Regions from separate parts of the Knoellia altitudinis genome, predicted to be linked through region 1. Evidence: predicted binding sites of a transcription regulator. Region 1 holds the regulator's gene; each other region holds the start of a gene.
What was found. The regulator LexA, encoded in region 1, represses DNA repair genes until DNA is damaged. The targets are predictions, from matches to a motif close to TCGAACANNTGTTCGA.
Positions count from the first base shown of each region.

Region 2: ACFQW8_RS09975 (DUF222 domain-containing protein) is a predicted target of LexA. The motif match lies at 7,364-7,379, and genes of this name have one in related genera.
Region 3: ACFQW8_RS15730 (YbaK/EbsC family protein) is a predicted target of LexA. The motif match lies at 3,677-3,692, and genes of this name have one in related genera.

Region 1 covers NZ_JBHTDK010000002.1:15,384-25,805, forward strand. The annotation lists gene ACFQW8_RS14845 (LysR family transcriptional regulator) at 1-427, opposite strand, end outside; gene ACFQW8_RS14850 (Sir2 family NAD-dependent protein deacetylase) at 767-1,642, shown strand; gene lexA (transcriptional repressor LexA) at 1,653-2,399, opposite strand; gene ACFQW8_RS14860 (LysM peptidoglycan-binding domain-containing protein) at 2,595-3,002, shown strand; gene ACFQW8_RS14865 (VOC family protein) at 3,262-3,705, shown strand; gene ACFQW8_RS14870 (winged helix DNA-binding domain-containing protein) at 3,852-4,973, opposite strand; gene ACFQW8_RS14875 (GNAT family N-acetyltransferase) at 4,992-5,591, opposite strand; gene ACFQW8_RS14880 (hypothetical protein) at 5,661-6,131, opposite strand; gene ACFQW8_RS14885 (WD40/YVTN/BNR-like repeat-containing protein) at 6,261-8,639, shown strand; gene ACFQW8_RS14890 (carbohydrate ABC transporter permease) at 8,729-9,505, shown strand; gene ACFQW8_RS14895 (ABC transporter substrate-binding protein) at 9,502-10,422, shown strand, end outside.
Region 2 covers NZ_JBHTDK010000001.1:2,114,797-2,125,218, reverse strand. The annotation lists gene ACFQW8_RS10020 (adenylosuccinate synthase) at 1-728, opposite strand, end outside; gene ACFQW8_RS10015 (helix-turn-helix transcriptional regulator) at 825-1,634, opposite strand; gene ACFQW8_RS10010 (DUF3151 domain-containing protein) at 1,908-2,312, opposite strand; gene fbaA (class II fructose-bisphosphate aldolase) at 2,321-3,349, opposite strand; gene ACFQW8_RS10000 (RNA polymerase sigma factor) at 3,487-4,710, opposite strand; gene ACFQW8_RS09995 (YciI family protein) at 4,707-5,075, opposite strand; gene ACFQW8_RS09990 (YciI family protein) at 5,072-5,461, opposite strand; gene ACFQW8_RS09985 (YciI family protein) at 5,458-5,820, opposite strand; gene ACFQW8_RS09980 (YciI family protein) at 5,836-6,186, opposite strand; gene ACFQW8_RS09975 (DUF222 domain-containing protein) at 6,374-7,171, opposite strand; gene ACFQW8_RS09970 (HelD family protein) at 7,436-9,454, opposite strand; gene ACFQW8_RS09965 (TrmH family RNA methyltransferase) at 9,510-10,151, opposite strand; gene ACFQW8_RS09960 (DinB family protein) at 10,171-10,422, shown strand, end outside.
Region 3 covers NZ_JBHTDK010000002.1:202,785-213,206, forward strand. The annotation lists gene ACFQW8_RS15710 (winged helix-turn-helix transcriptional regulator) at 1-255, shown strand, start outside; gene ACFQW8_RS15715 (GNAT family N-acetyltransferase) at 289-873, shown strand; gene ACFQW8_RS15720 (polyprenyl synthetase family protein) at 880-1,965, opposite strand; gene metF (methylenetetrahydrofolate reductase [NAD(P)H]) at 2,044-2,931, shown strand; gene ACFQW8_RS15730 (YbaK/EbsC family protein) at 3,099-3,620, opposite strand; gene ACFQW8_RS15735 (DUF6504 family protein) at 3,756-4,073, shown strand; gene ACFQW8_RS15740 (SAV_6107 family HEPN domain-containing protein) at 4,079-4,486, shown strand; gene ACFQW8_RS15745 (DNA polymerase III subunit alpha) at 4,483-8,274, shown strand; gene ACFQW8_RS15750 (iron chaperone) at 8,342-8,818, shown strand; gene ACFQW8_RS15755 (methyltransferase domain-containing protein) at 8,910-9,686, shown strand; gene dinB (DNA polymerase IV) at 9,695-10,422, shown strand, end outside.

The DNA.
Region 1 (10,422 bases):
CGCACTCCCCGGCACGCAGCGCGGCCAGCGACTCGCGCGGCTCGCCCTCGCTGAAGGTTATGGAGACGCCCGGGTGCTCGGCCTTGACCTTGGCCAGGGCCTTGGGGACGAGGGTCGCCGAGGCGCTGGGGAAGGCCATGAGACGGACGCGGCCGGAGCGCAGGCCGGCGATGGCAGCGACCTCCTCCTCCGCGGCGTCGAGGGCCGACAGGACGGGTCCGGCGTGGCGGGCCAGCACGGCACCGGCCTCGGTGAGGCGCACGCTGCGGCCGATGCGCTCGACGAGTGTCGTGCCCGTGCGGGTCTCGAGGCGACGGACCATCTGTGAGATGGCGGGCTGGGAGTATCCGAGGGAGAGGGCCGCCGCGGTGAAGCTGCCCTCGTCGGCGATGGCCCGCATGACGCGGAGGCCGGCTGCATCGATCATGGATGAATCCTATAACGCCCAGTTATCAAAGGGCCAGTCCTCTGCACACCGCGTGATGCGCTGACGGACGAGGGCAGGGCGTATCTGGCGGTGGTGCCGAGCCCTCCTCTCCAGCATGAAGGCCACGATGCGAAGGCGGACAGCCCGCCGCAGCCACCACCCGGACGTCAGCTGTGACGCCCTCGGCCGGTGGCACTGGAGGTGTCAGTGCGGAGCCGGAGCGTACGCGGGCGGGTCGGCAACCGACTGGCGCTGGATGGTCACGGGAGCGCTGGTCCACCAGAGCGCCTGCCCCGGCGAGTGAGTCCGGGCCCGCTCGGGGCGACCTACGATGGTGGGGTGAGTCGAGAGGTGTCCGTGGGTGAGGTCGCATCGCTCCTGCGCGACCGCGGCCCTGCGTTGGTCCTGACCGGCGCCGGCCTCTCGACCGAGAGTGGCATCCCGGACTACCGCGGGCCTGACGGCCAGCGGCGGGTGACGCCGATGTCGCATCAGGAGTTCTGTGCGACCAGTGCTGCGCGACAGCGTTACTGGGCGCGCAGCTTCATCGGTTGGCAGCGCTTCTCCGTCGCCGAACCCAACGCCGGGCATCGGGCCGTCGCCGAGCTCCAGCGCGTCGGCGCGATCGGCACCGTCATCACCCAGAACGTCGACGGCCTCCACCAGGACGCCGGCACGCGCGACGTCATCGAGCTCCACGGAAGCCTTGCCGACGTGGAGTGCCTCACCTGCGGCGAACGCACCGACCGTGACCTCGTGCAGGCCTTCATGGACGATGCCAACCCCGGGTTCGCTTCTCTCGCTCTGGGACTCGTCGGCGACGGTTCCAGGGTGAGCAGCCAGATCCGGCCCGACGGCGACATCGTCCTTGCCGATGACGCCGTGCAGACCTTCGTCCCGCCTCGCTGTCTCGTGTGCGGGGACGACACCCTCAAGCCAGACGTCGTCTTCTTCGGCGGCTCGGTGCCCAAACCACGGGTCGAGCAGTGTTTCGCCCTCACCGAGGCCGCGCCGGTCCTCGTCGTGCTCGGGTCGTCGCTCAAGGTGATGAGTGGATACCGGTTCGTGCGCCGCGCCGCGGCACACGGCATACCCGTCGTCGTCGTCACGTTGGGCCCCACGCGTGGAGACGCCGAGACGACACATCGGATCGATGCGCCGCTCGGCGTCACGTTGACCGCCTTGGCGCGGGAGCTGGCCGCGCGGCTGGGGTGAGCCCAGCCGCTCAGATGCGACGCAGGACTGCGGTGACCTTGCCGAGGATCGTCGCGTGGTCGCCGTCGATGGGGTCGAAGGACGGGTTGTGGGGCATGAGCCAGACCTTGCCGTCCTTGCGCTTGAACGTCTTGACCGTCGCCTCGTTGTCGAGCATGGCGGCCACGATGTCGCCGTTGTCGGCGTTCGGCTGCTGACGCACCACGACCCAGTCACCGTCACAGATCGCGGCGTCGACCATCGAGTCACCGACGACCTTGAGCAGGAACAGTGAGCCCTCGCCGACGATCTGCTTGGGCAGTGGGAAGACCTCGTCCACCATCTCCTCGGCCATGATCGGCACACCGGCGGCGATCCGGCCGAGCACGGGCACATAGCTGGCCTCGGGCCGCGCGTCGCCCGAGCCGGTCGGGTCGAGGTCGGCGTCGATGTCGTCGGGAGCTGCTCCACCCCGGTAGCCACGGATGTCGCTCGGCGTGTCGGGGGAGATGACCTCGAGCGCACGGGGCCGGTTGGGGTCGCGGCGCAGGTAGCCCTTCTTCTCGAGGGCGTGCAGCTGGTGCGACACCGAGCTGGGAGAGGTGAGGCCGACGGCCTGGCCGATCTCACGCATGCTCGGCGGGTAGCCACGGCGGTCGACCGAGTTGCGGATGACGTCGAGAACCTTGCGCTGACGCACCGTCAGGGTGCCGTCGCCCGGGTCCCGGTCGGGCAGCTGGTGGACGTCGGCGTCGTCCTGGCGGCGCTTGTCGCTCATGGTTCGTCTCCTCAGAAGGCGTTGTCAGTGGCGCCTGATTGGCTTTCTGACATGAGCACAGCCTACGGAGTTCGAGCAGGTGTTTCAAACATCTGTTCGACGCGTGTCTTGAACTCCTCGAACATCCGTGCTAGAAATCGTACAAGCGTTCGTTCGAACACCGTTTCGAGCGGGACACCGATCCAGGAGGACACCATGAGTGCAGTTGCAGTGCTGGACGGCACGACCATCGGGTATGCCGCGCCGCGTCCGGTTCCGCGTCGCTCGACGCAGCCGCGCCTCGTGTCGATCCCCACCGGGGCGTCGGTGCCCGTGTTCGCGGCGCCGGCGCTGAGGGTCACCCGAGCCGGTCGTCTCGTCCTGACGACCATGGTGCTCCTGGTTGCCCTGGTGGTCGCCTTCGTCGCTCTCACGGGAGGAGCGGCCGCGTCGGCGCCTGCCGTGACGGTGACGGTGCAGCAGGGGCAGACCCTCTCCGAGATCGCTGCCCAGCACCTCGCCGGGGTGTCGGTCGCGACCGGTGTCGCCGAGCTGCAGGCGGCCAACGACCTTGCCACGGCCCAGGTCAGGGTCGGCCAGACCATCGTCATCCCCCAGGGCTGACGCACCACGCTCCGAGCCGCTTCGACCCCGGTTCGGTCCTGAGTCCTTGGATGAGCTTCGACCCCTCTCCGACTCAGCATGGAGGGCGCCCCGCCAGTCTTCGCGCGGGGCGCCCTTTGCTGTGCCCGGCGTCGTCCGCGACGTGTGGCGCACGAGCGCCATCCTTGGGCCGCAATCGGGGCATCGGGTGTCGCTGCTGGGCAATAAGTCCGGGCCGGCGGGGCTTGGACCTCTCATGACAGATCAGTCGAGTGGGCGAGTGCAGAAGGTCAAGCAGCTGCGAGTGGTCGTGGAGGCGGAGGACTACGACACCGCGGTCCGGTTCTATCGCGACGTCCTCGGCATGGACGAGATCGCGGCGTTCTCCTCGGGAGGGGAGGACCGGGTCGCGATCCTCGAGGCTGGCCGGGCGACCTTTGAGATCGCGAGTCCAGCGCACAAGGTGGCGATCGACGCCGTCGAGGCGGCGGGAACGCCGAGCCCGAAGATCCGGATCGCGTTCGAGGTGGACGACGCCGAGTCGGCGACTCGCGAGGCGGAGAGTGCTGGAGCAACCGTCGTCGCAGAGCCGGTCCTCACCCCATGGATGTCGCTCAACTCCAGAGTCGACGCTCCGGCGGGCCTCACGGTCACCTTCTTCGAGGAGACCGAGGACTCGCACGAACGGGCCGAGCGCGACGGGTTCGGCACCAACGACGCCTGACCCGATCCACTTGCGAACCAGCGTGTCGCGCGCTGCACATGGGGCCGGCCAGCAGCCTTGGCGTCTCCGCGACTTCTGGCACTCCCAGCCCGGCTGGATCTAGGGCTACAGATGGGCTGCTCAGCGAGGCGTCAGACGCCTCGCGCTCAGGCGAAGACGAGGTTCAGAGGTAGGTCGTGGAAGGCCGCCAGGAACTGCGCGGCTTCGGCGATGCCATCGCGTTCCGCGGGGTCGAGGTCGGCCTCCAGGCGGACGGTGACCGTGACGCGCCTGGGCTCGGTCTTGCGCTTGAACGTGCCGAGGTCGTGCCCATCGACGACGACGATCCCACCGGCAGCTTCGGAGATGAGTCGGGTCCGGTCCGTGTCGGGGTTGCTCCTGGGGAAGCCGGTGGTGGGATAGGTCAGTGCCGCCTCGTCGAAGGTCGACAGCAGGTATGCCGTGTGCTTGAGCGACGTGCGCGCCGTCACCGTGGGGTCGTACCAGAGGGTCTCGCCCTGGCACTCGACGGATTCGAGAGGGTGCGTCGACTGCAGCGAGCTGGAGGTCATGATCTCCGCTGTGGCAGAGCGGATCTCGGTGAGGGTGAGGCCGCTCCAGCGCTGGAGGTCGCGCTCGGAGGCAGGGCCGTGCCCGGCGTGGAACCGGTGGGTCAGCTCGACGAGTGCCCTCTCACGCGACCACGTGTCCGCCTCCGCTGCCGGGATCGTCTCGTCGACCAGGGCGTAGGTGTGCTCGGTGCCTCGGGGTGGCCCGGAGCAGATGACGGCTCTCACCTCGGCGCAGATCAGCTGGTGTGCCATCGTCTCGCCCGGTCCCGGCAGGCCTGCAGCCGCGAACTCCGGTCCGATCTCCTTGCGGGTCATGGTCCGCCCTCCGCGAAGGAGCTCGCGCAGGAGGTCGATGCCCCGGTCGACGATCTCGGGCGTGAGTCCCAGCTGGCGGTGGCGGGCGGGCATGGCGGCCTCGACCTTGCCGCCGGTGAGCGCCTGGATCCAGCGAAGGTCCTCGGGCGCGACGTGGTGCCACGTGGGTCGGAGGATGTGCGTGCGCACCCAGCCGCCGGCCGACTGCTCGGCCAGCACGGCGGCATACGTGATGGCGCGTGAGCGCATGGCGAGGGAGTGCGCTGCGAGAGGTGCGTCCTGGCTCTGGACACAGGTGAGCAGACGGACAGCGTCGGCAGCTTGGGGGAGCGGCGCGGACGAGAGGCGCTGGACAGCGAGGCGTCGCCGGATGACCCAGTCGCGGGTCACGTGTCGGGGCATGGCCACATCCTGCCGCGATCAGGCCAGCAGGGTTCGGCGCATCGTGAGGCGAGGCATCTTGCTGGCCGTCGCCCCGGTCGTTCCGACCACCTCGAAGCCACAGCGCCCGAACATCGCCCTGGTCCCGACGAACGCCAGCGTGAGGTCCATGCGGCCCTGCGGGTCGACGGGATGGGCCTCGACGGCGGGCGCTGCGTTGGCCCTCGCGTAGTCGACCGCACCCTCGATGAGGTGCCGGGTCACCCCGCGTCTGCGAAAGCCGCTGCGGACGACGACACAGACGATGCTCCACACCGGGAGGTCGTCGGTCGGAGGCATGAGTGTGGACCGCTCGAGGCGGGTGATCTCGGAGCGGGGCCCGATGTTGCACCAGCCGACCGGCTCGCCGTCGAGATAGGTGATGACGCCCGGCGGGTGCTCACGCTCGCAGAGGGCGCGCATCGCCAGCTCGCGCTGGTCCTCCCCGGTGCCGCCGAGCTCGGTGACCTCGGCCGCGGTGAGCCGATGGGAGAGGCACCAGCAGTGCGTCGTGCGGCGGTTCCTGTTGACGACGGTCACGAAGTCCTCGAACCGGTCGGGCGTGACCGGATGCGTCTCCCACACGGGCTCGGAGGTCATGGGACCCATGATGCCCGCGGTCTGCGACAGGAGCTGCTCAGCTCGTGGTCGGGCTGCGACAGGAGCTGCTCAGCTCGTGGTCGGGCTGGGAGTGGCGCTCGGCAGCTGGCTGGGGTCGACGAGCACGAGGTCGATCTCCCACTGGCCCTCGCAGTCGGCTGCGCGCACGAGCGCCTGCCCCGCGGCATACGTCCCGGAGGTGAAGAACACCTCGGCCTCGAATCCCTCGTTGTCCATGCCAGCGGGTCGGAAGCCGGCCGCGGTGACCGCGTCCTGGATCGAGACGGTGAGCTCCTCGAGTGGCTGGGTCGAGACGGCGCGCGCGTTCACGTGGCCCTGGGTCGAGGTGACGCGCGTGACCTCGCCGACCCCGTCGAAGGACAGGCCCGACGGCAGGAGCGCGAGCTCGGCTGCCGGAGCAGCGCTGGGCGCCGGACAGGCCTGACCCTCACCAGGTCCGGAGGAACACCCGACCAAGGCGCTGACGACGACGGCACCGACCCCCAGGAGCGCCGCGAGACGGGTCCGGGAGAGGGGCATTGGACAAGTCTATGGACAGAACTCACAGGTAGTTCGTCCAGACACTCGACCTAGTCAGTTGTGACGACTAGGTTGACCAGATCGTGGTCCGCCGACGGGGCCGACCCGACCCTGCAGGCAGGAATGCAAGTGGCACTCGCACACAAGAAGTGGTGGCCGCTCGTCGCCGTGACAGCTCTGGCCGTACCGGTCGGCGTCTCGGCGGCCTCCGTGGCGGAATCGGAAGACAAGAAGCGACGCACCAGCGCCGCGAAGCAGCAGGAGCGGCCCTCGGCCGACCCGACCGGTGCCGAGGAGTGGATGTACCTCCAGCGTGCCAACGCCGACGGGTCGATCCCCGAGGACGCAGTCAGGGAGGCTGTGGCGCAGTCCACCTCCATGGGCAAGGCGTCGCAGGGCAGTCCCAGCACCGACCAGGTGTGGGGCAACCTCGGCCCGTCCAACATCGGTGGCCGCATCCGCGACATCGCGGCCGACCCGACGACCCAGGGCGTGTCCTACATCGCGACCGGCACCGGCGGCCTCTGGAAGTCCACGGACAGCGGCGCGACGTTCGACGTCGCGTGGGACGACCAGCTGCCCCAGTCCATGGGTGCGGTTGCTGTCGACTCCAAGGGCGTCGTGTGGGCCGGCACCGGCGAGCCCGACCACGGTGGTGGCTCGGCCTACTACGGCAACGGGGTCTACAAGTCGGGTGACGACGGGGCGACCTGGACCAACATGGGTCTGAAGGACAGCGACACGATCGGCCAGATCGTCATCGACCCGCGCGACGACGACCGCGTCTTCGTCGCCGTCATGGGCGCCCTGCACGACACCGAGCCGACCCGCGGCCTCTTCCTGACCGAGGACGGCGGCTCCACCTGGGAGCGCGTCATCGTCCCCGGCTCCGCCGCCACCGGCGCGATCGACGTCAGCATCAACAAGAGCAACCCCGACGTCATGCTCGCGACCACTTGGGACAAGATCCGTGACGAGAAGTCGCGCATCTACGGGCCGCACTCCTACCTCTACCGCTCGACCGATGCCGGTCGCACGTGGACCGAGGTCCAGGACGCCCCGCTGCCCCAGAGCGAGACCAACCCGGCGCTGCAGACCCCGGACAACCTCGTCGGTCGCATGGGCGTCGACTTCTCCGACAGCGACCCCAACCGCGCGTACCTGATCTCCAGCACGGCCCGCGGCAACTTCAACGGCTTCTTCACCAGCGCCGACGCCGGCGCCACGTGGACGGCCGTGGGTTCGACGAGCACCGGCACGCTGCAGAACGTCAGCGGCGGCTTCGCCTGGTGGTTCGGCCGGGTCTACGTCGACCCGCAGGACCCGCAGCACGTCTTCGTCGCCGGTGTCCAGCTCGCCGAGAGCCTCAACGGCGGCCAGACCTGGACCACGTCGCAGACGCCGCACGCCGACCAGCACGGCGTCGAGTGGGACCCGTTCGTCGAGGACAAGGTCTACCTCGGCAACGACGGCGGCTTCTACTGGTCGACGCAGAACGGCGCGGCTCGTGGGCTCTGGCAGAAGACGCCGGACCTGCCGGTCACGCAGTTCTACGCGATGGACGTCTCCCTCCAGAACCCGCAGCGTCTCAACGCAGGTGCTCAGGACAACGGCTCGCTGAAGTCGTGGAACCTGGACAACAGCACCAACGGCGACTGGTTCAACTTCGTGGGTGGCGACGGGATGATGAACCGCATCGACCCGACGAACGACCGCAAGTACTACGGCTGCTCACAGAACGGTGGCTGCCGCGGCTTCGTCGGCACGGACACGGGACAGTCGGCGTTCAACATGACGATCCCCGGCCTGCGCAAGAACTGGGTCGCACCGTTGGAGTTCGCTGCCGACCCGCGGATCATGTTCGGCGCCAGCGAGTACGTCAGTCGGATGAACACGGATGTGGGCCAGCGTCGCTGGGAGCAGATCAGCCCGGACCTCACCGAGGGCACCGAGCCTCGGGCGCCGGGGTTCGGCACGATCACCGCGATCGGCACGACCAAGGCTGACCCCAACCTCGTCTACGCCGGCACCGACTCGGGCCTCATGTGGGTGTCGCGCAACGCGATGGCACCGGCAGCCGAGGTGACGTGGACCAAGATCGAGAGCCCGACCTTCCCGGGCCGCTGGGTCACCCGCGTCACGATCGACCCGCAGAACCCGAAGGTCGCCTGGGCCAGCTTCTCGGGCTGGCGTTCGGGTGACGGCTACCCGCACCTGGTCATGACCAGGGACGGTGGCAGGACCTGGTCCGACATCGTGGGCAAGCGCGTTCCGCAGGCGCCCATCAACGACGTCATCCGCCACCCCACCAAGGCCAACTGGCTCTTCATCGCCACCGACGTGGGCGTCTACCGGACGACCAACCTCGGCAAGACCTGGATCAAGGTTGGGGCCAACCTCCCGCTCGTCCCGATCAACGACATCGACCTGCCTGACGGCAGCGAGACGCTCTACGCCGCGACCTACGGCCGCAGCATCTGGACGACCTCACTCGCCGAGGCGAGCTGAGGGCAGGACGTCTCGAGGTCTGAGTCGCCCTGAGCACCACGACCAGCAGTCGGCCACCCCGACGTCCCGCCTTCGGGCGGGGCGTCGGGGTGGCCGCGCTGTGCCTGCTCTTCCTCGCCCCGCTCGCCGTCATGGGGCTGGGCTCGCTGCAGCGTCCCCTGCAGCCGCCACCGGACGGGCTCGACCTCTGGCCCGACCCGGCGACCTGGTCGAACTACGGGAGCGTCGCCGACTTCATGCCCCTGCTCCGGCTCATGCTCAACTCGCTGCTTCTCGTCGCGGTCGCGGTCCCGGTGACCGTGCTCGTGACGTCGATGGCGGGGCTGGCGCTGGTCACGTCTCGGGGTCGCACGCGCGCCCTCCTCGCCGGAGTCTCGGTGCTGATGATGCTCGTCCCCGCCTCCGCCCTGTGGGTGCCGAGAGTCGTCGTGCTGCGGACGCTCGGCCTCACCGACACCCCGCTCACGGTGGCGCTCCTCGCTCTCGCCGGCACGACACCGTTCTACGTGCTCCTCTTGGCCCTGGCCTACTCGCGCATCCCGATCTCGGTGCTCGAGGCCGCGACGCTCGAGGGCATGAGCCCGTATGCCGTGTGGCGGCGGATCGCGTTCCCGCTCGTCCGCCCGGCGGCCGTCGCGGTCGCCGCGTTGAGCTTCGTGTACTACTGGTCCACGTTCATGGATCCGCTGACGCTCGTCGCGTCCCCGCGCCACTGGCCGGTGGCGCTGGGCCTGCGGAACCTCAGTGAGATGGAGGCTGCCCTGTATCCGATCTATCTCGCCGCCGCGGTCATCGTCACCGCGCCGGCGCTCCTCGCGTTCCTCGTCAGCCAGCGGGCGTTCTTCGCCTCCGTGGTGAAGCGATGAGGCGCCGCCGATGGGGCAGCGCCATCGCGGGCGCTGCGGTGGTCGCCGCCGGTCTGGTGGCGTGTGGTGACCCGGGCCCCTCCGGTGGCGACGAGGCGGCAGCCGGTGGTGGCGCCGCTGCCACCGCTCCGATCACCTTCCAGGTCAAGGCCGAACCGGAGGAGGCGGCGGTCTATCGCAGTCTCGTCACGGCATACCAGGGCTCTGGTGGTGGCGACGTCGAGATGATCCCGGTGGGCCGCAAGGACCACCTGACCCGGCTGTCCACGGCGTTCGCCTCGGGGGACGCACCGGACGTCTTCCTCATCAACTACCGCGAGTACGCGCCGTTCGTGCAGCGGGGTGCGGTGGAGCCGATCGGGCCGATGCTCACCGAGAACGGCATGAACCGCAGCGACTACTACGAGGAGCCGCTGAAGGCGTTCACCTACGAGGGCGACCTCCAGTGCATGCCGCAGAACATCTCCTCGCTCGTCGTCTACTGGAACACCAAGCTCTTCGCCGCGGCCGGTGTCGAGGCGCCCAAGCCGGGCTGGACGTGGGACCAGTTCGCCTCTGCCGCAGCGTCCCTCACCAAGGGCGCCGTCAAGGGCGTCGGCATCGACCCCTCGATCACGCGCATGGCGCCACTCATCTGGAGCAGGGGCGGCACGGTCGTCGACGACACGGCGAAGCCGACGCGCACGACGTTGCACGAGCCCGGAGCCCGGGCCGCGCTGCAGGAGGTCGTCGACCTCATCGCCTCGGGCTCCACTCCCTCCAAGGAGCAGATGGCGGCGCAGGGGCTCGAGGAGCAGTTCATGACGGGCAAGATCGCGATGTTCATGAGCTCGCGCGTCGAGGTCCCGGCGCTGCGTGAGCAGAAGGGACTGGAGTTCGACGTCGCCGGGCTGCCGTCGCTCGGCCAGCCCGCCTCG
Region 2 (10,422 bases), on a different contig from region 1:
GTCACGAACGGGTAGGTGCCGTGGTCGACGTCCAGCAACGTCGCCTGCCCGGCCTCGAGGAGCACGTTCTTGTCGTCGTTGAGCGCCTGCTCGAGCACGAGGGCGGTGTCGGCGACCATGGGACGCAACCGGTCGGCATACGAGAGGAGCTCCTCGACCACCCGGTCGGCCTCGACGGAACGCGTGTTGTAGATCTTGACGAGGATCTGGTTCTTGAACGCGAGCGCCGCCTCGACCTTCTGGCGCAGGATGCCTTCGTCGAAGATGTCCTGGATGCGGATGCCGACGCGGTTCATCTTGTCGGCGTAGGTCGGCCCGATGCCGCGACCGGTCGTGCCGATCTTGCGGGCGCCGAGGAAGCGCTCGGTGACCTTGTCGAGGGTGCGGTTGTAAGGGGCGATGACGTGGGCGTTGGCGCTGACGAGCAGCTTGCTCGTGTCGACGCCGCGCGCGTTGAGCCCGTCGAGCTCCTCGAAGAGCACCTCGAGGTCGACGACGACGCCGTTGCCGATGATCGGCGTGACGCTCGGCGTGAGGATGCCGGAGGGCAGCAGGTGGAGGGCGTACTTCTCGCGCTGGCCGTCCTCGCCCTCGATGACGACGGTGTGGCCCGCGTTGTTGCCCCCGTTGAACTTGACGACGTAGTCGACGTCCTCGCCCATGAGGTCGGTGGCCTTGCCCTTGCCTTCGTCGCCCCACTGGGCTCCGACGAGCACGATTGCCGGCATCTTGTTGTGTCCTTCCCTGCGCAGGAGGGCCTGCGCGCGCGTGACATGCGAAGGACCCGGCGCGTGGCTCACGCGGCAGGCCTCGATGGCAGCAGCCTAACGGGTGTGCCGCACGCGGTCCGTCGCCGTCTGGCCTCGTGAGGCGGCGAGCGCGGCACCCAGCTGGAAGCGGGTGTCGACACCGTGGACCGACATCAGGGCTGCGATACGACGCCGGACCGTGCGCAGCCCGATACCGAGGAAACGGGCGATCGCCTCGTCCTTGAGCCCCATGCCGAGCAGCTCGAGGAGTCGCTCGTCTCCGGGCAGGCTCGCAGCGAAGGGCACGGCGTGCGCGTGCTCCCAGGCGAGGTCGAAGTAGGCCGTGAGGGTCGAGATGAGCAACGGGTCCCGGACGAGCACGTAGCCGGAGCCGAGATCGCCCCAGCGCGCCAGCCCGACAGCCCCGGCCTCGCCGAAGACCGCGAACTCGGAGCCGACCTGGGGCAGCAGTCGCTGCTCCTCACCCACCCCGGCCCAGGACCGCATCCACTGCAGGCCCTGCGGGGTGTCGAGCGCGGCGGCCGGATAGATCGTGCGCTGGAGGTTGCCATCGCTGATCCACTGCTGGTTGTCGCGCATGGTGACGTCGTCGAGGGCCGGCCCTGAGTCGACGACCATGACGACGTTGCGCAGGATCCCGCTGCCCTCGTGCAGGAGTCGTTGGACCACCGTGGGAGCGATGTCGTCGCTGATCGGCTCGACACCCGGTGTGGGATGCGTAGGACCGGACTCGCGCAGCCGTTCGAGCAGACCCCGCACCTGGCCGAGGTCACGGAAGCGCTCCTCGATCCGCACGTCCTCGCGGTCGAAGTACTCCTCGAGGAGTCGGCCCGGCGACGTGACGTCCGGGCGCGTTCGAGCCATGGGTCGCTCCTGTGTGCTGGTCCGTGTGGGAGGGACGGCAGGTTGCTGCCATTGGCATCTAAGTGTCGCAGAAATGTCTGTGCAGAGTGCATGATGGGCGCACGTTCGTCCCGAGGTGGCAGGGGACACTCACGGACGAGCGAGCGCCTCGGCGCGGCGTCCCTGGCAGGGGACAGAGGGGCTCGGACCTGGTGGTCCGAGCCCCTCTTTGCCGTGCCGTGAGCTAGTGCGGCAGACCGGGGGTATGCCGCCCGGCCGGCTGTGTCGTGCTGCCTACAGTCCCAGCTCGCGCGCGCCGGCGGCCGAGGAGTCACGCAGGAAGTCCGCGCAGCGGCGCTGCTCGTCGGTCTCGCCGATGAGTCCCGCCGCCCTGGACAGCGCGGCCAGTGCTCGCAGGAAGCCGCGGTTGGGCTCGTGCTCCCACGGGACGGGGCCCTGGCCACGCCAGCCGTTCTTGCGCAGGGAGTCCAGCGCGCGGTGGTAGCCGGTGCGCGCATAGGCGTAGCCCTCGACGGTCCGGCCGTCGGCCAGGGCGTCCTCGGCGAGGGTGGCCCAGGCCAGTGACGAGGTCGGGTTCGCGGCAGCGACCTGGTCCGCAGCCACGCCCTCGTCGAGCAGGCGCGCTGCCGGGTCCTCGGGGAGGCGGGTCTCGGGGATGCCGAGGAGGTTCTCCGTCATCGTCGGCCTCAGGCCTGGTGGGTGCCGGCGGAGCGGAGGTGCTCGCAGGCCTCGCGGACGCGGGCAGCCATGCCGGCCTCGGCCTCCTTGCCCCACGCGCGGGGGTCGTACTGCTTCTTGTTGCCGACCTCACCGTCGATCTTGAGGACACCGTCGTAGTTGCGGAACATCCACTCGACGACCGGGCGCGTGAACGAGTACTGGGTGTCGGTGTCGATGTTCATCTTGACCACGCCGTAGTCGACAGCAGCCGCGATCTCCTCCGCCGTGGAGCCGGAGCCGCCGTGGAAGACGAGGTGGAACGGCTTGTCGTTCGCGGTGTTGAACTCCTTGCGCACCGCGTCCTGCGCTGCCTTGAGCACCTCGGGCTTGAGCTTGACGTTGCCCGGCTTGTAGACGCCGTGCACGTTTCCGAAGGTGAGGGCGGTCATGTAGTAGCCCTCCTCACCGGTGCCGAGCGCCCGCGCGGTGGCGATGGCGTCCTCGGGCGTGGAGTAGAGCTGGTCGTTGATCTCGTTGTCGACGCCGTCCTCCTCGCCACCGACGACACCCACCTCGATCTCGAGGATGATCCTGGCCGCCTTGCAGAGCGCGAGCAGCTCGTCGGCGATGACGAGGTTCTCCTCGAGCGGCACCGCCGAGCCGTCCCACATGTGGGACTGGAAGATCGGCAGACCGCCGGCCTTGACCCGCTCGGTGCTGGCTGCGATGAGCGGACGCACGAAGCCGTCGAGCTTGTCCTTGGGGCAGTGGTCGGTGTGGAGCGCGATGTTGACGGGGTAGTTCTTCGCGACCTGCTCGGCGTAGGCCGCGAGTGCGAGCGACCCCGTCACCATGTCCTTGATCGTCGAGCCGGAGGCATACTCGCCGCCACCGGTGGACACCTGGATGATGCCGTCACTGCCCGCCTCGGCGAAGCCACGGATCGCCGCGGTGATCGTCTGGCTCGACGTGATGTTGATGGCCGGGTAGGCGAACGAGCCGTTCTTGGCCCGGTCGAGCATGTCGGCATAGATCTCGGGTGTGGCGATGGGCATGGGTTCTCCTTGGAAGCGGCGAGCAGGATCTTCAGTCGATCCTTCCACGAGGGGTGCTTGTGGCGACAGGCGTGCCCAACGACCGGCCAGTAACCGGGTCGGCGAACCACGGCATGACCCTCGCCGACGTCCGAGGGCTACGCCAGCTCGCCCAGGCGGCTGGAGAGGTGGGCGCGCTCGATCACGTTGTCGCACAGCGCCATGGCTCGTGCGAGCTCTTCACTGGCGCCCGCACGGTCCCCTGCCCGCGCGAGGAGCTCCCCGCGGACGGCAGGAAGGCGGTGCCCCGGCAGCTCGACGCCGTCGAGGAGCAGCAGCCCGGCCCGAGGACCCTCTGCCTCTGCCACGGCCACGGCGCGGGCGACACGCACCGCAGGTGAGGGGGTGACCTGCTCGAGCACGGCATACAGGGTCGTGATGCGGTCCCAGCGGGTCGCCTCGGGTGACGGGGCGGTCGCGTGCTCGGCGGCGATGCGCGCCTGGAGCCGGAAGCTCTCGGACAGTGCGGTGACGGGGACCGGTGGCTCTGTCGCCTCGAGCAGCGCCAGGGCCTCGGCGATCTCGTCGTGGTGCCAGCGGCGACGGTCCTGGTCCGGCAGGAGCACGAGCGACCCGTCGGGTGCAACCCGAGCGTCACGTCGCGAGTGTTGGAGTGCCATGAGGGCGATGAGGTGGGCGAGCGTGTCCGTGGGCCTCAGGGCGTGGGTGACGCGGGCGAGCCGGATCGCCTCACCCGCGAGCTCGGCGCGCAGCAGGTCTGGCCCGCTGCCGGGCGCGTAGCCGGCGGTGAAGGCGAGGTATGCCGTGTGGGCCACGACGTCGAGCCGCTCACCGAGGGCATCGGTCCCGGGGATGGCGAACGGGATCCCCGCGGTGACGATCTTCTTCTTGGCACGCGTGATCCGGGCTGCCATGGTCGCCTCGGGAACGAGGAAGAGCCGGGCGACGTCCGCGGTGGAGATGCCCATGACGAGCCGCAGCGACAGGGCGCTCGCACCCTCCGGCGGCAGCGCGGGGTGGGCGCACATTAGGACGAGGCGGAGCAGGTCGTCGTCGACGAGCGAGCCGTCATCGGCCATGACGCCCTCCTGTGGCTGACGGGTTGCCTCGACGAGGAGCAGCGGCTCCTTGCGTGCGGCCATCGTCTCGGCACGGAGCCGGTCGAGGATGCGACGCCGGGCTGCCGTGACGAGCCAGGCGCTGGGGTTGTCGGGCTCGCCGTCGTCCGGCCAGCGGGTCTGGGCCGTGGCGACGGCGTCGGCGAGCGCGTCCTCGACGAGGTCGAGCCGTCGGAACTGCGCGAGGAGCAGGGCGACGAGTCGGCCCCACTCCTCGCGCACGACGCGCTCGAGTGCGGTCATCCGACCTGCTCACCGGCGTCGTCGAGCTCGATGACGGCCCGGATCTCGACCGTGTAGGCCGGCGGCAGCATGGACGCGGCCGCAATGGCGACGTCGAGGTCGGGGAGCTCGATGTCGTAGTAGCCACCGATCATCTCGACCGACTCGACGAACGGTCCGTCGGTCACGAGCGCCCTGCCGTCACGGCGTCGGATCGTCGTCGCCGTGTCGGCGTCGGCCAAGGCCGCGCCGCTGACCCGGCGGCCGTGCTCGTCGACGAAGGCGTGGAACGCGTTGTGCCCGTCCACGTAGACCTGTCGCTCCTCGGGGGTCGCCGCCTCCCAGCCACCCGGTTCGTAGGCCAGGAGGACGAGGTAGCGCTTCATGACTCCCGGCCCTCGGCGGTGGCGACGCGACGCACCTCGACGCCGCCCATCCCGGTGCGACCGTGGTCGGGACCCGCGAGGATGCCCACGACCTGGAGCAGGTCGTCGAGGTCGTCCGTCTCGACCTCGTAATAGCCGGTGAGCTGTTCGGCCGTCTCGGCGTAGGGCCCGTCCGTGATGACGACCTTCCCCGCCGCATCCGCCCGGACGAGCTTGGCCTCACGAGAGTGCGTCAGCTCGGCGCCGCCGACGACCGAGTGCCCCCCGGCCGTGAGCCGGTCGGCGAACTCCTGGTGCCGGGCATAGACCGTGTCGCGCTGCTCCGGCGACGCCTCCTCCCACGACGACTCGTCACCCGGGAGCAGGACGACATAGCGGGAGGTCATGACGCACGGTCCTCGGGGGTGTTGACCGGCCGCACCTCGATGGCGTCGCCGAGCTGGGCGATCAGCTGGCAGCAGTCGAGCAGGTCGTCTAGGTCCTCGGTCTGGACCTGGTAGAAGCCACCCACCTGCTCCGCCGACTCCGCGAACGGACCGTCGGTCACGGGGCCGCCGCCTGCCGGGATGGACTTCGCCGTCGCACTGCCCTGTAGCTCGGCGCCGCCGGTCACGGTGTGTCCACGCTTGCCGAGCTCTTCGTCGAAACGCGTGTATGCGGCATACCCGGCTGCTCGTTCTTCCTCCGTCATCGACGTCCACCAGCGGTCGGCGTCTCCGACGATGAGCACGACGTATTCCTTCATGACGTTCTCCTTCTCTCAGGCCAACCGGCGGAGCTCGAGGTGTTCACCACGGGCCGCGAACTGCTCGCAGATGCGCCTCAGGTCGTCAGCGTCCTCGGACTCGAGGAGATAGAAGCCGACGACCTGTTCTGCGGACTCGGTGAACGGGCCCTCGGTGACGAGAGCCGCACCACCGTCCTTGCCGGGGCGCATCGACACGGCCTGCGCCGAAGGCTCCAAAGGGCTCGTGGCGAGGATCTCGTGCCCACCGGCGGCGAGGTCGCGGTAGAACTGCTCGTGGGAACGCTGCCCCTTCTCGTGCTCCTCGGGCGGGAGCTCAGCCCACTCCGCCTCGGGTGCGGGCAGCAGGACGAGAAAGCGGCTCATCGGGATCTCCTTGTGGTCGGCTGGATGCGAGGGCGCGAGTGCGACCTCACTTCCCTGACGAGCGAACCACAGCCGAATCGACAACTCGACCGGAACTCGTGGACGAGCCAAGGTCGATGCCGCCAGAAGCGCTGTATGCCGTTCGCCTCCACGCCGGTCCCCGACTCGCCGTGCTCGCCTGGACCCTCTAGAACGGGATGGTCTGCGGGTGCTGTGGTGGTCGCGGTAGGAGGTCGATCCGGTAGCGCTTCCAGCTGGGGCTGTGGTCGAGGTCGATCGTGGGTGGTGGGCTGCCGTAGGTGTTGCCGTCGATGTCGAACGAGACCGGGTAGGCGCGGGGTGCGGCGTTGTCGGGTCCGCCGAGGAGCTCGATGAGCTCTTCCTCGAAGGTGGTGGGGATGTCGGCGGGGTCGACTGTGGCGCGGTTCGAGGCGCGGAGGTCGCGATGTGTCGCTTCGGCGGTGACAAGGTGCAAGTGGTCGACACGCACGAGCTGGCGGGCACGCTCGGTCACCGCGGCCCACGCGGTCCGGGCCTGCTCCACCTTGAAGTCCCCGCGCCAGTGGTCCGTGCCGTGCACCCCGGTGCGCCGGGTGAGCCCGCGCCGGGCGCGTTCGTCCTGCGCGTGCGCGGTCACCGCGTCCGGGTCGACCTGCGCCGCCGTGCGCGCCAGCAGCCGGCGCAACGGACCGGTCGTCAGCTGCCCCCACACGCCCTTGACCCGGTCCACCACCTCCGCCGCGGACTCCGCCGACAGGAACTCGGTCTCCTCCGTCACGACCCGCGCCCGCTGCTCGTCCAGCTCACCCGAGGCCATCGCATCGACCACGGCCGGGGTCCGGGTCAGCTGACGGATCGCATCCAGGACCCGGTTCGTCGCGACATGGACAGAACACCCCAACCGGGGCGCAGCCAGCTCCGGGGCATCCAACCGCTGGTACCCCAACCCGTGGTGCACCTCGACCGACGTGCCGTCCTCCTGCACGTGCGAGTCAAGCGCCGACAGTGCGCCAACGCCACCGCCTGCCGCGCCGACGCCGCGTCCTTCTCCCGCTGCGCCGACTCGATCACATCCAGAAGCTCCTCGGAACTCAACGTGGAAGCCGAAGCAGACAACGCGGCATACCGGCCCTCCAGGACGGCGGTCGCAGCAGTGCTCTCCATGACCCCACACTACTCGAACATGTGTTCCACGATCAACTTTGTCCACAACCAGGTTGGGCTGAACACGCAACTTGCGCAGTGGAATTCACGTGATGGGGTGCTCATCCTGCAGAGCCGGAGGGAGTGGCTTGGAGTGGACGACGGTGAGGTCGGAGACGGCTCGGGTGAGGACGACGTAGAGGCGCCGCAGACCGGTCCGATCGTCGGGCTCCGCCGCGGCGATCTCGGCCGGTTCGAGCACGAGGACGTGGTCGAACTCCAGGCCCTTGGCCACCGTCGCAGGCACGACGTCGACCTGGTGCTCGACGTCGCCGTGCGTGGCACCAAGAGTGCCGTGCTCGATCCCGGCGGCCTGCAGGGCTCGAGAGACGTCAGCGACCCGGGCGTCCGGCACGATGACGCCGATGCTGCCCGGGAGTGCCATCAGCCGATCCAACTCTGTCACAACCGCACTCACGAGCCCTGCGCCCGCGACAAGAACGAGGTCGAGCCGACCAGGGTTGTCTCGCACCGACTCCGGCGCTGCGAGACCAGGGGCCGCCTGGGGCAGCAACCGGGCCGCGAACTCGATGACCGACGCCGGCACCCGGAACCCACGACGCAGCTCCGACACGATGCCGTCGGGCTTGCCGAGGTGCTCGAGGCTCTCGGCCCACGACGCCGTCGACCACGGGGTGGTGCCCTGGGCGATGTCCCCGAGGATGGTCGCGGCCCCGGTCGAGCACCGCCGACCCACCGCCCGCAGCTGCATCGGTGACAGGTCCTGCGCCTCGTCCAGCACCACGTGACCCAGGCTCGGCGTCCGGTTGAGGAGATCACCGAGCTCGTCGAGCAGCACCGCGTCGGCGAGGGTCCACTTCGCGGATCCCGCTGTGCGAGAGGGCTTCTCCCAGAGCAACACCTTCTGCTCGTCCTGCGACAGCACCCCGTCGGCCGCCGCCGCGAGCGCGTCCGCATCCGACAGCAACCGGTGCAGCAGCGCACGGGCGTCGACCTTGGGCCAGATCGAGCCGGCATACGCCTTGACGGGGGCGCTGCGCGCGATGGCGTCCTGGACGCGGTCGTCGGGGTACTCCCCCAGTGCCTCCATCTTCACGAGCACCGAGTGGGCCAGCCGCTGCGGCAACAGCGCGCGCGCTGCCTCATAACGGATCTCGCGGCCTGCGAGCCCGTCGACCAGTGGCGCGACGTCATAGGTCGCCACGCGCCATACGCGTGACCCGCGCGGCACGACCATGGCCTCCTCGGGCGGCACGAGGTGCGACCACACGGCGCGGTGCAGCACCCGAGCCATCCGCGCGTCGCCCTTGAGCTGTGCGACGGCCGTCTCTTCTGTCGCCCGGATCGGCACCGACGCCGTGAGCGCCTCGATGCTCGTGTGCCGGACCTCGACCTCGCCGAGCGTGGGGAGCACGGCACCGATGTGCTCGAGGAAGGCCTCGTTGGGGCCGATGACGAGGACACCGCTGCGCCCCAGCCGCTGGCGATAGGCATAGAGCAACCAGGCCGCCCGGTGCAGGCCGACCGCGGTCTTCCCGGTGCCGGGCGCACCCTGGATGCAGACCGTCGTGGTCGCGTCGACGCGCACGAGCGCGTCCTGCTCGGGCTGGATCGTCGCGACGATGTCGCGCATGGGACCGACCCGGGGGCGCTCGATCTCCGTGGCGAGGATCTGCGAGCGCGCCTCTGGCTCGGCCGCGTCCAGGAGGTGCTCGTCCTCCAGCGCCGTGATCGAGCCGTGGTCGTAGCCGAAGCGGCGACGCAGCCGCACGCCCATGGGCTCGGAGTGCGATGCGCGATAGAAGGTCGTCGACACCGGCGCCCGCCAGTCGATGACGAGCGGGTCGCCGGCGTCGTCGGTGACGTGCCGACGACCGATGTACCAACGCTCGTCGGTGTCGAGGTCCACGCGGCCGAAGAAGAGTGCCGTCGTGGGATCGTCCTCGAGTGAGCGGGCACGCCGCCAGAGGGTCTCGGCGAGCGCCTCCGACGACGCCGCGTTGCCGCCCTGGACGTCGAGGGCGAGGGTGCGTTCGCGCATGCGGGCCAGCTCGGCGCGTGCGGTCGCGAGATGGGTCTGTTCTGCCGTGAGCTCCTCGTTCATGGGCATGACGAAGTGCCTCTCCTGAGCTCAGGGTGTGATGGGGGGAAGAGACAGCCTAGGCGATCGGCTGGTCGAACACGTGCCGTCGCACCCACGCGTGCATCGCGATGGCCGCCGCGGCGCCGGCGTTGATCGACCGGGTCGAGCCGAACTGCTCGATGTGGAGGGTCGCCTCGCACTCGGCGCGCATCGCCTCGGACAACCCCGGCCCCTCCTGCCCGAAGACGAGCATCGCGTTCCGCGGCAGGTCATAGGTCTCCAGAGCGCGGCTGCCGGGCAGGTTGTCGACCCCGATGAGGCGTATGCCGTTCGCTGCCGCCCACGTCGCCAGGTCACCGGGCGTGGAGTGGTGGTGCTCGTGCTGGTAGCGGTCGGTGACCATCGCACCTCGTCGGTTCCATCGGCGTCGACCCACGATGTGGAAGGCCGCGGCGCCCATCGCGTTCGCGGTGCGCACGACCGAGCCGATGTTGAAGTCGTGCTCCCAGTTCTCGATGGCGACGTGGAAGTCGTGGCGGCGGGTGTCAAGGTCGGCGACGATCGCCTCGTGACGCCAGTAGCGATAGCCGTCGACGACGTTGCGGCGGTCGCCGTCGCGGAGCAGGTCCGGGTCGAGCCTCTCGTCGTCGGGCCACGCCCCCTCCCACGGTCCGACACCGACCTCGCCATCGGCAATGCGCTCGCGCTCGTCACTCACGGGCCCAACAATGGCAGGCATGAGTGAGAAGCCCCTGCTGGGCGAGAGAGACAACTACGCCGACTACCTCGACAGCCGCCGCGAGGCGTTCGAGAAGAAGTGCGAGGGGCTGACGCCGGAGCAGCTGGCGCTGCGCTCGGTGCCCCCCTCGTCGATGTCGCTGCTGGGTCTGCTGCGGCACCTCGCCGAGGTCGAGCGCGGCTGGTGGCGTCGCGCGCTGGCGGGAGAGAGTCCGGAACGGCTCTGGGGCCCGCGGGGCGCCGACGCCGAC
Region 3 (10,422 bases), 190 kb from region 1:
GAGATCGTCGGCAGTCGGTGGGCACTGCTCATCGTGGAGCGGCTGCTCGAAGGCCCGCAGCGCTACGGCGACCTTCAGCGCGAGCTCGGGACGCCGACGAACATGCTGGCGACCCGCCTACGCGAGCTGGAGGCGGCAGGCGTGCTGACCCGTCTGCCTCTTCGACACAACACACGCGCCTATGTGCTGACCGATCGAGGGCTCGCACTGGGCGAGGCGATCACTGCCCTCGGACGCTGGGGGGCCGAACGGTAGGAGTCCACGTCCGACGCGGTCTAGGTTGCCAACATGTCCGAGATCACGATCAGGTCGCTCACCTCGGAGACCTTTGACGACTTCGCAGCCCTCGTCGAGCGCAACAAGGGGATGTTCGCCAGCTGCTGGTGCACCTGGTTCCATCCCGATGACCGGGAGCCGGACGGGGCCGCCGAGGACAACCGGGCGTTCAAGAAGCGCCGGGTGGACGAGGGGATCGCGCACGCGGCGTTGGTCTACGACGAGGACCTGGCCATCGCCTGGGCGGAGTACGGCACACCTGAGGAGCTACCCGGCATCCACCACCGCAAGGAGTATCTGGCCACGGCCGAGCAACTGCCCGACTACCGGATCACCTGCATCCAGGTCGAGAAGGCCCACCGTGGCCAGGGGCTGGCGTCGGTTGCCCTGCGCGGAGCCGTGGACCTGATCGCGCAGGCGGGCGGCGGCGTGGTCGAGGGCTACCCCCACGACACCGGCGGGAAACGGAAGAAGAACTCGTCGTTCCTCTACAACGGCACCCGCACGATGTACGAGCGCGAGGGCTTCACCTATGACCGCCCCAAAGGCCTGGGCAACTGCGTGATGGTGCGGAAGGTGGCCCCTACCGACAGTTGACGGGCGTCAGGCGGTGCGGGCGGTGCTGATCTCGACGAGCTGGTCGAGGATGACTGCGGCGTCGGGCGCGACGCCCGTGGCCGCCGCGAGGGAGGTGCGGGCACTGGCGGCGAGACGGCTGATCTCGGACTCGACCGCGTCGACGGCTCCCGAGTCGGTGATGACCGCTCGAAGGTCGTCGACAGCGGTGGTCCCGAGGTTCGGGTCGCCGAGGGCGGTGCGGAGGAGCTGGCGTCCGGCGTCGTCGGTGCCGCTCAGGGTGTGCGCGATGAGCACGGTGCGCTTGCCCTCGCGCAGGTCGTCGCCGGCCGGCTTGCCGGTCGTCTCGGGATCGCCGAAGACCCCGAGGAGGTCGTCGCGCAGCTGGAACGCGTGCCCGAGGTCGAGGCCGTAGGAGGACAGGTGGGCGAGGTCGCTCTCGCCGAGGCCCCCGGCGGTGGCACCGATGAGGAGCGGGTGCTCGACGGTGTACTTGGCGCTCTTGTAGCGGATGACCCGCTGGGCGCGCTCGATGCGCTCGCTCGCCGCGAGGTCGTCCCACGGGCGGACCGAGTCGACGACGTCGAGGAACTGCCCCGCCATGAGCTGGGTGCGCATCCGGTCGAAGACCACGCGTCCTTGCGCCAGGTCCGACGCGTCGAGCCCACTCGTGGCGACCAGCTCGTCGGTCCAGGTGAGGCAGAGGTTGCCGGCGAGGATGGCGCCAGCCACGCCGAAACGCTCGTCGTCACCGCCCCAGCCACGCTCGGTGTGGACGGCTGCGAGCGCACGGTGGGCGGCCGGCATACCCCGTCGGGTGTCCGAGTCGTCCATGACGTCGTCATGGATGAGCGCAGCGGCCTGGAAGAACTCCATGGCGGTCGCGAGGCGGACGAGCTCGTCCGAGTCGGCGCGGCCGGCGGCGCGGTGGCCCCAGTAGAGGAACGCGGCACGCAGTCGCTTGCCCCCGGCGAGCAGGGATCCGACGCGGTCGAGGAGGTCGGTGACGTCCGGTCCGAGCTCGTCGAGGACGACGGCCTGGCGTCGCAGCTCCTCGTCGATGCAGGCCTGCACGCGTGCGCGGAGATCTGCCTCGTCCAACGGGCTGGTCACGAACGCTCCTCGCATCTCACGCATCTCACGGGGTGTGGGTCTGAGCCTACGGCCTGCCCACTGGACTAATCTCACCCCATGGCACCCCGCTCCATCCCCCAGCTCCTCTCGTCCGAGCGGCCCTCGGTGAGCTTCGAGTTCTTCCCGCCCAAGGACGACGTGTCCGAGGCGGCGCTGTGGGATGCCATCCGACGGCTCGAGCGCGTTCGACCCGACTTCGTGTCGGTGACCTACGGCGCCGGGGGGACGACGCAGGACCGCACCGTCCGGGTCACCGAGCGCATCGCGCGCGAGACGACCCTGACCCCGTTGGCCCACCTGACCTGCGTCGGTGCGTCCGTCGAGGACGTCCGCCGGGTCATCGGTCAGTATGCCGCCGCGGGAGTGCGCAACATCCTCGCCCTGCGTGGCGACCCACCGGGCGACCCCGGCGGCGAGTGGGTCGCCCACCCCGAGGGCCTCAACCACGCGACCGACCTCGTGGCGCTCATCCGCACGCTCGGCGACTTCACGATCGGCGTCGCGGCCTTCCCCGACGTGCACCCGGCCTCCCCGGACCTCGACCACGACGTCGACATCATGCTCAAGAAGGCCGACGCCGGCGCGAGCTTCGCCGTCACGCAGATGGTCTTCGACGCCGACAGCTATCTCCGCCTGCGCGACCGGGTCGCCGAGCACCGCGACCTGCCGATCACGCCCGGACTCATGCCGGTGACCAACCTCAGGCAGATCACCCGGATGTCGCAGCTCATGGGGACGCCACTGCCCAAGGCCGTCGTCGACCGGCTCGAGGCCGTGAGCGAGGATCCGGCCGCGGTGCGTGCGGTCGGCGTCGAGATCGCGACCGAGCTGGCCCAACGCATGCTCGCCGAGGGCGCGCCGGGGCTGCACTTCATCACGATGAACCGCTCCACGGCGACGCTCGAGGTCTACGAGAACCTCGGGCTGTCCGCCGGGGCTCGCTGACCCTGGTCCGAGTATCTCGGGTCCGCCGAACCTGAGTACGTGTACTGATCCGGCACCACCTTCGTTGCCGCCAGAGTGATCACGCGGCCGCGTGGCCGGGTCGGTGAGTGTGGAGGGGCGCTCGTCATCCCGGCGACGCGGCCGTCTCGCGTGTCGCGACCGGTGCGTCAGTCGACCTGGATCGCCTTGCCGCTCGTGATGCGGAGCAGCTCGTCGTACGTCGTGCGGAAGACGGAGTGGCTGTGCCCGGCCGCGGCCCACACCACGTCGAAGCTGCTGAGCGTCACGTCGACGACGGTGCGCAGGGGAGTGGGGTGCCCGACCGGCGCCACCCCGCCGATGGCGAAGCCGGTCCACTCGCGCACCTGCTCGGGCGTGGCCTTCTCGACGGCGGCGAGGTCGAGCAGGGCGGCGATGCGGTCCTGGTCGACGCGGCGACCACCCGAGGCGAGCACGAGGAGCGGCTCGGTCGAGCCGTCGTGACGGCGCCCGGCGAAGACGAGCGAGTTGGCGATCTCGGAGGGGGAGACCCCGAGTGCCTCGGCGGCGGCCCGGGCCGTGCGGACGGCATCGGGGAGATAGCGCACGACGGTCTGGACACGGTGTGTCGCAAGGGTGCTCAGCACAGCAGCGACCGAGGGGTGGTTGCTCAGGTCTCGTTGAGAGACGGCGTCCCCGGGCTGGCTCATCTCGTCAGCGTAGGGGCTTGACGGCGTGCTGTCCGGCGGTTGTACAGTGGAGGTGTTCGAACAGGCGTTCGAACCTTGGCGATCATCTCGATCGCTCTCTCACCTCCATCCCATCCTGCCTGAGGAGGCCATGTCGTGGTGCGCCGGTACGAAGAACGCGTCGAGGTCCGGGTCGAGGCCGCGGCGCCCGTCACGGATGGCTCGCTCGCCGTCCGGTGCCGCCCGCGTGCGTTCGTCTGGCGCGGCCGCATCCTCGTCGTCCGAGAGGTCCTCGAGGACTGGAGCGAGCGCCGGTCGTGGTGGCGCGACCTCGGTGACCTCGGTGCGCGTCCCGAGCGGCACGTCTGGCGGGTCGAGGCCGGCAGCGCCGCGGGCACCGGCGTCTACGACCTCGCCTCCGACGCCGCCGACGGCTGCAGCGACCCCTGGGTCCTGCTCCGGGCCCAGGACTGATCGCCGTGGGTGCTGCTCCTGCCCTCGCCCTGATCGAACAGTCCCGTCAGTGCCTTGCCGAGGCGTATGCCGCAGAGCTGGCTGCCGCTCGCTACGTCACCTCCCAGGATGCCGCGATGCGGGCCGCCGCCGCCCTCGTCGCCGGTCACTCCGGACGCGGACGCAGCCGTCAGGACCTGTGGCCGCTGCTCACGAACCACGCCCCGGAGCTCGGCGAGTGGGCCGACTTCTTCGCGCTCGCGGCCGTGCGTCGCGAGGAGGTCGAGTCGCGCACGGTCCGGGTGTCGGTGCGTGAGGCCGACGACCTGCTGCGCGCCGCCGAGACCTTCGTCGAGCTCGTCACGCTCACCCTGGGTATGCCGCGTGGCGAGCGTGCTGCTCGTCGGCTCGCCGCCGCTCGAGAGACGGCATGAACGACTTCGTCCACCTCCACGCCGCGTCCGGCTTCTCGATGAGGTTCGGGGCCTCCACCCCGGAGGACCTCGTCGAACGGGCCGCCGCCGACGGGCAGCCCGCCCTGGCCCTCACCGACCGCGACGGTCTCTATGGCGCGGTGCGGTTCGCGATGGCCTGCCGCCGGGCCGGCATCGACCCGATCCTCGGCGTCGACCTCGCCGTCGGTGAGCCCGTGACGGGGCGCCCCGTGCGCAAGGCCCGCACGCCGGTGCGTGGCGGCGCCGTCATCGACCCACGGTTGCCGCGGGTCACCGTCCTCGCCCGGGGCCGGGCTGCGGGCACCGGTCCCGGGCTCGGTTGGGCGGCTCTGTGCCGGCTCGTCACCGACACCCACCTGCGTGGTGAGCGCGGTGTCCCCGTGACGCTGCCCGACCTTCTCGCCCGCTGGTGCCGTGGGGGAGAGCAGCGCGAGGAGTGGGCCGGCCACCCCGAGCCGAGCCGGCTCAGGGTCCTCCTCGGACCGGACTCCGACGTGGGTCGGGCGCTCCTCGCCCGTCGCCCCGTCGAGGCCCGAGCCCGGCTCGAGAGGTGGCGGACGATCCTGCCACCCGAGGCGCTCGCCATCGAGGTCGTCGGCAACGGTGGACCCGAAGGCACCCCCGGCTCCCGCGTCCACGCCCGCCACCTGCTCGGCCTCGCCGACGAGGCCCGCGTCCCCGCCGTCCTCACCGCAGCGGTCCGGCACGCCGACCGCGACGGGGTGCGCACCGTCGACATCCTTGATGCCGCTCGTCGGCTGGTTGTTCTTGACTCACGCCACCTCGACCGGGTCACCGACGCCGGTCACCTCGCGAGCAGCGAGGAGATGTGGCTGCGTGCCCTCGAGATCGCCGGTGACAACGGCCGCGCCGCCCAGCTCGTCGGCGCCACGCTCGCGCTGGCCGACGAGTGCGTCCAGGACGCCCGCGGCGACCTCGGCATCGGCGCCGTCCACCTGCCCGAGCCGAGCATCCTGGGCATCGAGGCCGGGGTCGACCCGCACCAGGTCCTCACCGAGCGCTGTCGTGCCGCGGTCGGCGGAAGGTTCCCCGAGATCGGGGACGCGGCACGGCATACCGTGCTGTCCCGCCTGGACGACGAGCTGCGCGTCATCGCGGACCTGGGCTACCCGACCTACTTCCTCACGGTCGCGGAGGTGACCGACCTCATCAAGGCCAAGGGGGTGCGCGTCGCGGCTCGTGGCTCGGGTGCAGGGTCGCTCGTCAACTACCTCCTCGGCATCAGTGGCGTCGACCCGATCCGGCACGACCTGCTCATGGAGCGGTTCTGCTCACCGTTGCGCGCCGAGCTGCCCGACATCGACATCGACGTGGAGTCGGCGCGACGGACCGAGATCTATGAGGCGATCCTCGACCGCTTCGGCGGCGACCGGGTGACGTGCGTGTCGATGATGGACACCTACAAGGTGCGGCATGCCATCCGTGACGTCGGGGCGGCACTCGGTATGCCGCCGATCGAGATCGACGAGATCGCCAAGGCGTTCCCGCACATCCGCGCCAAGGACGCACGCAGTGCGATCGCCGACCTGCCCGAGCTGCGTTCTCGCGGACTGGATGCGCCCCAACTCAACACCTTCTTCGAGCTCGTCGAGCGGCTCGACGGGCTGCCTCGGCACATCGCGCTCCACCCGTGCGGCGTCGTCCTGTCCAATGCCGGGCTGCTCGACCGCACGCCCGTCGAGGCGAGCTGGCTCGGCTTCCCGATGAGCCACTTCGACAAGGACGACGTCGAGACCCTCGGGCTTCTCAAGCTCGACGTCCTCGGCATCCGGATGCAGTCGGCGATGGCCCACGCCGTCGCCGAGGTCAGGCGGGTCGACGGCGACGAGGTCGACCTCGACGACGAGAGGCAGGTGCCGCTCGACGACGAGGCGACGTTCCGGCTCATCCGCACGGCACACACCCTCGGCTGCTTCCAGATCGAGAGCCCGGGGCAGCGCGAGCTCATCGGCAAGTTCGGTCCCGAACGCTTCGGCGACCTCATCATCGACATCTCGCTCTTCCGGCCCGGGCCGGTGAAGTCCGACATGATCCGCCCGTTCCTCGAGAGCCGGCACGGCTGGTCCAAGCCCCAGCTCATCCACCCGACTCTCGTGCCGACCCTCGCCGAGACCGAGGGCGTCGTCGTCTTCCACGAGCAGGTCCTGCACATCGTCGCCGAGACGACCGGGGTGACGCTGGCCCAGGCCGACGAGGTGCGTCGCACGATGGGCACTCCCCAGGGGCAGCTCGACATCGAGGCGTGGTGGCGTCCCGCGGCCCGGGCACGAGGGTATGCACCGGACGATGTCGACCAGATCTGGGCCGTGCTCAAGTCGTTCGCGTCGTTCGGGTTCTGCAAGGCGCACGCAGCAGCCTTCGCCCTCCCGACCTACCACTCGGCCTGGCTCAAGACCCACCACCCGGCGGCGTTCCTCGCCGGTGTCCTCACCCACGACCCGGGGATGTATCCCAAGCGGCTCATCCTCGACGACGCACGGTCGCTCGGCATCGCCGTCCTCGCGCTCGACGTCAACGCCTCGGGCGACACCTACCGCATCGAGCGGCTCGACGAGGGCAGGAGGGGCGACTTCACCCCGGTGCACCCCGATCTGCCCGACGCGAGCGGCTACGGCATCCGCCTCTCGCTCACCGACGTCAAGGGCATCAGTGGTGCCGAGGTTGCGAGCATCGTTGCGGGACAGCCGTTCTCGAACCTCGGTGACTTCTGGTCACGTGCCACGGTGAGCCGGCCGGTCGTCGAACGACTCGTCCTCGCCGGTGCCTTCGACTCCATGCACGGCATCGGGGTCTCGGGCTCCGGGCTGGGGCGTCGCGGTCGCATCACCCGCCGTGACCTCCTGCTCCACGTCGGTGAGCTCGACCGGTGGGAGCGGGCGAGCACGGGACGGTCGTCGCGTCGCCGACTCCCGCCGCCGACCCTCGGCGACGACCTCGTGCGGGAGCGGGCAGCGGCACAGTCGCAAGCAGCTCGGCCGGTCGTGGCTGCAGGCGACCAGTCGGTGCAGCTCACCCTCGACCTCGGCGACCGGCCCGAGCTGACCCCCGGCACCGGCCTGCCCGAGATGACCGGCACCGAGCGGGTCCGGGCCGAGCTCGACGTCCTCGGGCTCGACGCCTCGGCGCACGTCGTCGAGTTCTACGGGCCGATGCTCGACGCGCTCGGGGTCGTCCGCAGCCGCGACCTGCTGGGAGCGCGCAGCAACAGCGAGGTGTGGATCGCCGGGGTCAAGGTCGCGACCCAGACCCCGCCCATCCGGTCGGGCCGCCGGGTCGTCTTCCTCACCCTCGACGACTCCACCGGCCCCGTCGACGCCACCTTCTTCGAGGACGTCCAGGGCCCGTATGCCGCGACGATCTTCCACTCCTGGCTCCTGTTGGTGCGTGGTGTCGTCCGTCGAACGGGCCCGCGCGGGATCTCGGTCCGGGCGACCGGTGCCTGGGAGCTCGCCGGGCTCTGGGATGCCTGGCGCGACGGTGGTCACGCGGCGGTCCTGGGTGCGCTCGAGAGCGCCGACGCCGAGGCCATCGCCCGTGCCGAGGTGGGGGAGCGGGAGGCCGACTCCCGCGGGAGGCGCCGGGTGCTCGTGCACGCGTCCGGCTTCAAGCAGTCGCCCTATGCCGACATCAAGCCCGCGGGCACGTCGACCACCGACGGCCGTCTCGTCGGCTCGGTCGCCGTCCCGGAGCACGGCACACCGTCGCGCAAGCTGTGGCACTCCAGCCCCGGCAGCTCCGGCCACTGAGACCCGGGAAGGAAGTCGTCAGGAATCGAGAAGCAGCGACGTGGCCCGCGAACCTACGGTGCCTTTCATGACCACCAACAAGGCAGCCACGAAGACCACGAAGACCACGACCGACACGACCAAGAGCGGCTTCAGCGCCGACGAGCGTGCCGCCATGAAGGAGCGCGCCAAGGAGCTCCGCGCCGAGGCCAAGGGCGAGAAGGACCGGGCCAAGGGTCTGGCCGACCTCGAGTCCAAGATCACGGAGATGCCCGACGGCGACCGAGCTCTTGCGGAGGCGATCCACCGGATCGTCACCGAGAACGCACCGGACCTGATGCCGAAGACCTGGTACGGCATGCCGGCCTATGCCAACGCCGACGGCAAGGTCGTCTGCTTCTTCAAGGCAGCCTCCAAGTTCGACGTCCGCTACTCGGAGCTCGGGTTCAACGAGGAGGCCACCCTCGACGACGGCACGATGTGGCCGACGGTGTTCGCCATCACCGCGGTCAACGCCGCGAACGAGAAGCGCGTCGCGACACTCGTCAGGAAGGCGGTCGGCTGAGGACGCTGTCACGCGCGGCAACTAGGCTGGTGGGGCGCGAGGCACCCGGCCGGTCGCACTGCCCCAGAGGCATCTGACGAGGAGGTGGGTCGTGACCGAGGACGCGACGATCGCACGCCGCACCGGGGTCTCGACCTCACCACGGACAGCAGCCATGTGGGCGGCGGTCGACGAGGTCGTGCGCGCCCGCAGCTTCGAGCTCGACCGCCCCCTGCGGGTCATCGACCTCGGCGGTGGCACCGGCGGCCTCGCCGTGCCGCTCGCCGTCGCCGGCCACGACGTCACGGTCGTCGACCCCAGCCCGGACGCCCTCGCCTCCCTGCGCCGTCGGGCCGCGGAGGCACAGGCGTCGTCACGGGTCAGCGCCGTGCAGGGTGACGCCGAGACCCTGTCGTCGCTCGTCGGCCGCGACCGCCCCGACCTCGTCCTGTGCCACGGCACCCTCGAGTACGTCGACGATCCGGAGGCGACCCTCGCCCGGATCGCTGAGGTCCTTGCGCCCGCCGGCATCCTCAGCCTCGTCGTCCCGCAGAGGTCCGCGGCCGTCATCGCCCGCGCGCTCGCCGGCCAGTTCGCCCAGGCTCGTGCGGCACTCGACCGTCCCGATGGACGCTGGGGCGACGCCGATCCCGTCCCGCGACGGTTCGACCGGGCCGGTGTCGTCGGCCTCCTCGAGGCCGCCGGCCTCACGGTCACGGGTGCACACGGCATACGTCTCTTCAGCGACCTCGTCCCGTCGGCGCTCGTGGACTCCGACGCCGACCGCGCCGCACTCCTCGACCTCGAGCGTGCCGTGGCGGCGCATCCGGACTTCGCCGTCCTCGCCGACCTCGGCACCTCGCTGCACGTCATCGCCACCCGGCCCTGAGAGCGGCGATGAGCCGTCGCCAGTTCAGCCTCCCCGGTCGGTCCTCGAACGAGCCACCCGACGACACCGGGTGCACGATCCTGCACGTCGACATGGATGCCTTCTATGCCATGGCGACGCTGCTCTCGCACCCCGAGCTCGTCGGCACGCCCGTCATCATCGGTGGCGGCAACCGGGGAGTCGTCCTGTCGGCGACCTACGAGGCCCGACGCTTCGGGGTGGCCTCGGCGATGCCGATGACGCGCGCGCGGCGGCTCTGCCCGCAGGCGACGGTCCTGCCACCCGACCACCGTCTGTATGCCGCGATCTCGTCCGCGGTGATGGAGACCTTCCGCTCGGTGACCCCCGACATCGAGCCGCTGTCGCTCGACGAGGCCTTCCTGGACGTGTCGGGCGCCATCCGACGACTGGGGTCGCCCGCACTGATCGGCGCGCAGATCCGGGACACGATCCACGACGAGCAGGGCATCACCTGCTCGGTCGGGGTCGCGTCGACGAAGTTCGTGGCCAAGATCGCCTCCGGGCTGGCCAAGCCCGACGGCATGGTCGTCGTCCCGCGCGACGAGGTCATCCCCTTCGTCCAGCAGCTGCCCGTCGGCGCGCTGTGGGGCGTGGGGGAGAAGACCGAGGAGCAGCTCACCCGGCTCGGGCTGCGCACCGTCGCCGACATCGCCCACACGCCGCTGCCGACGCTCGTGCGTGGGCTCGGCGAGGCGACCGGCAACCACCTCTACGA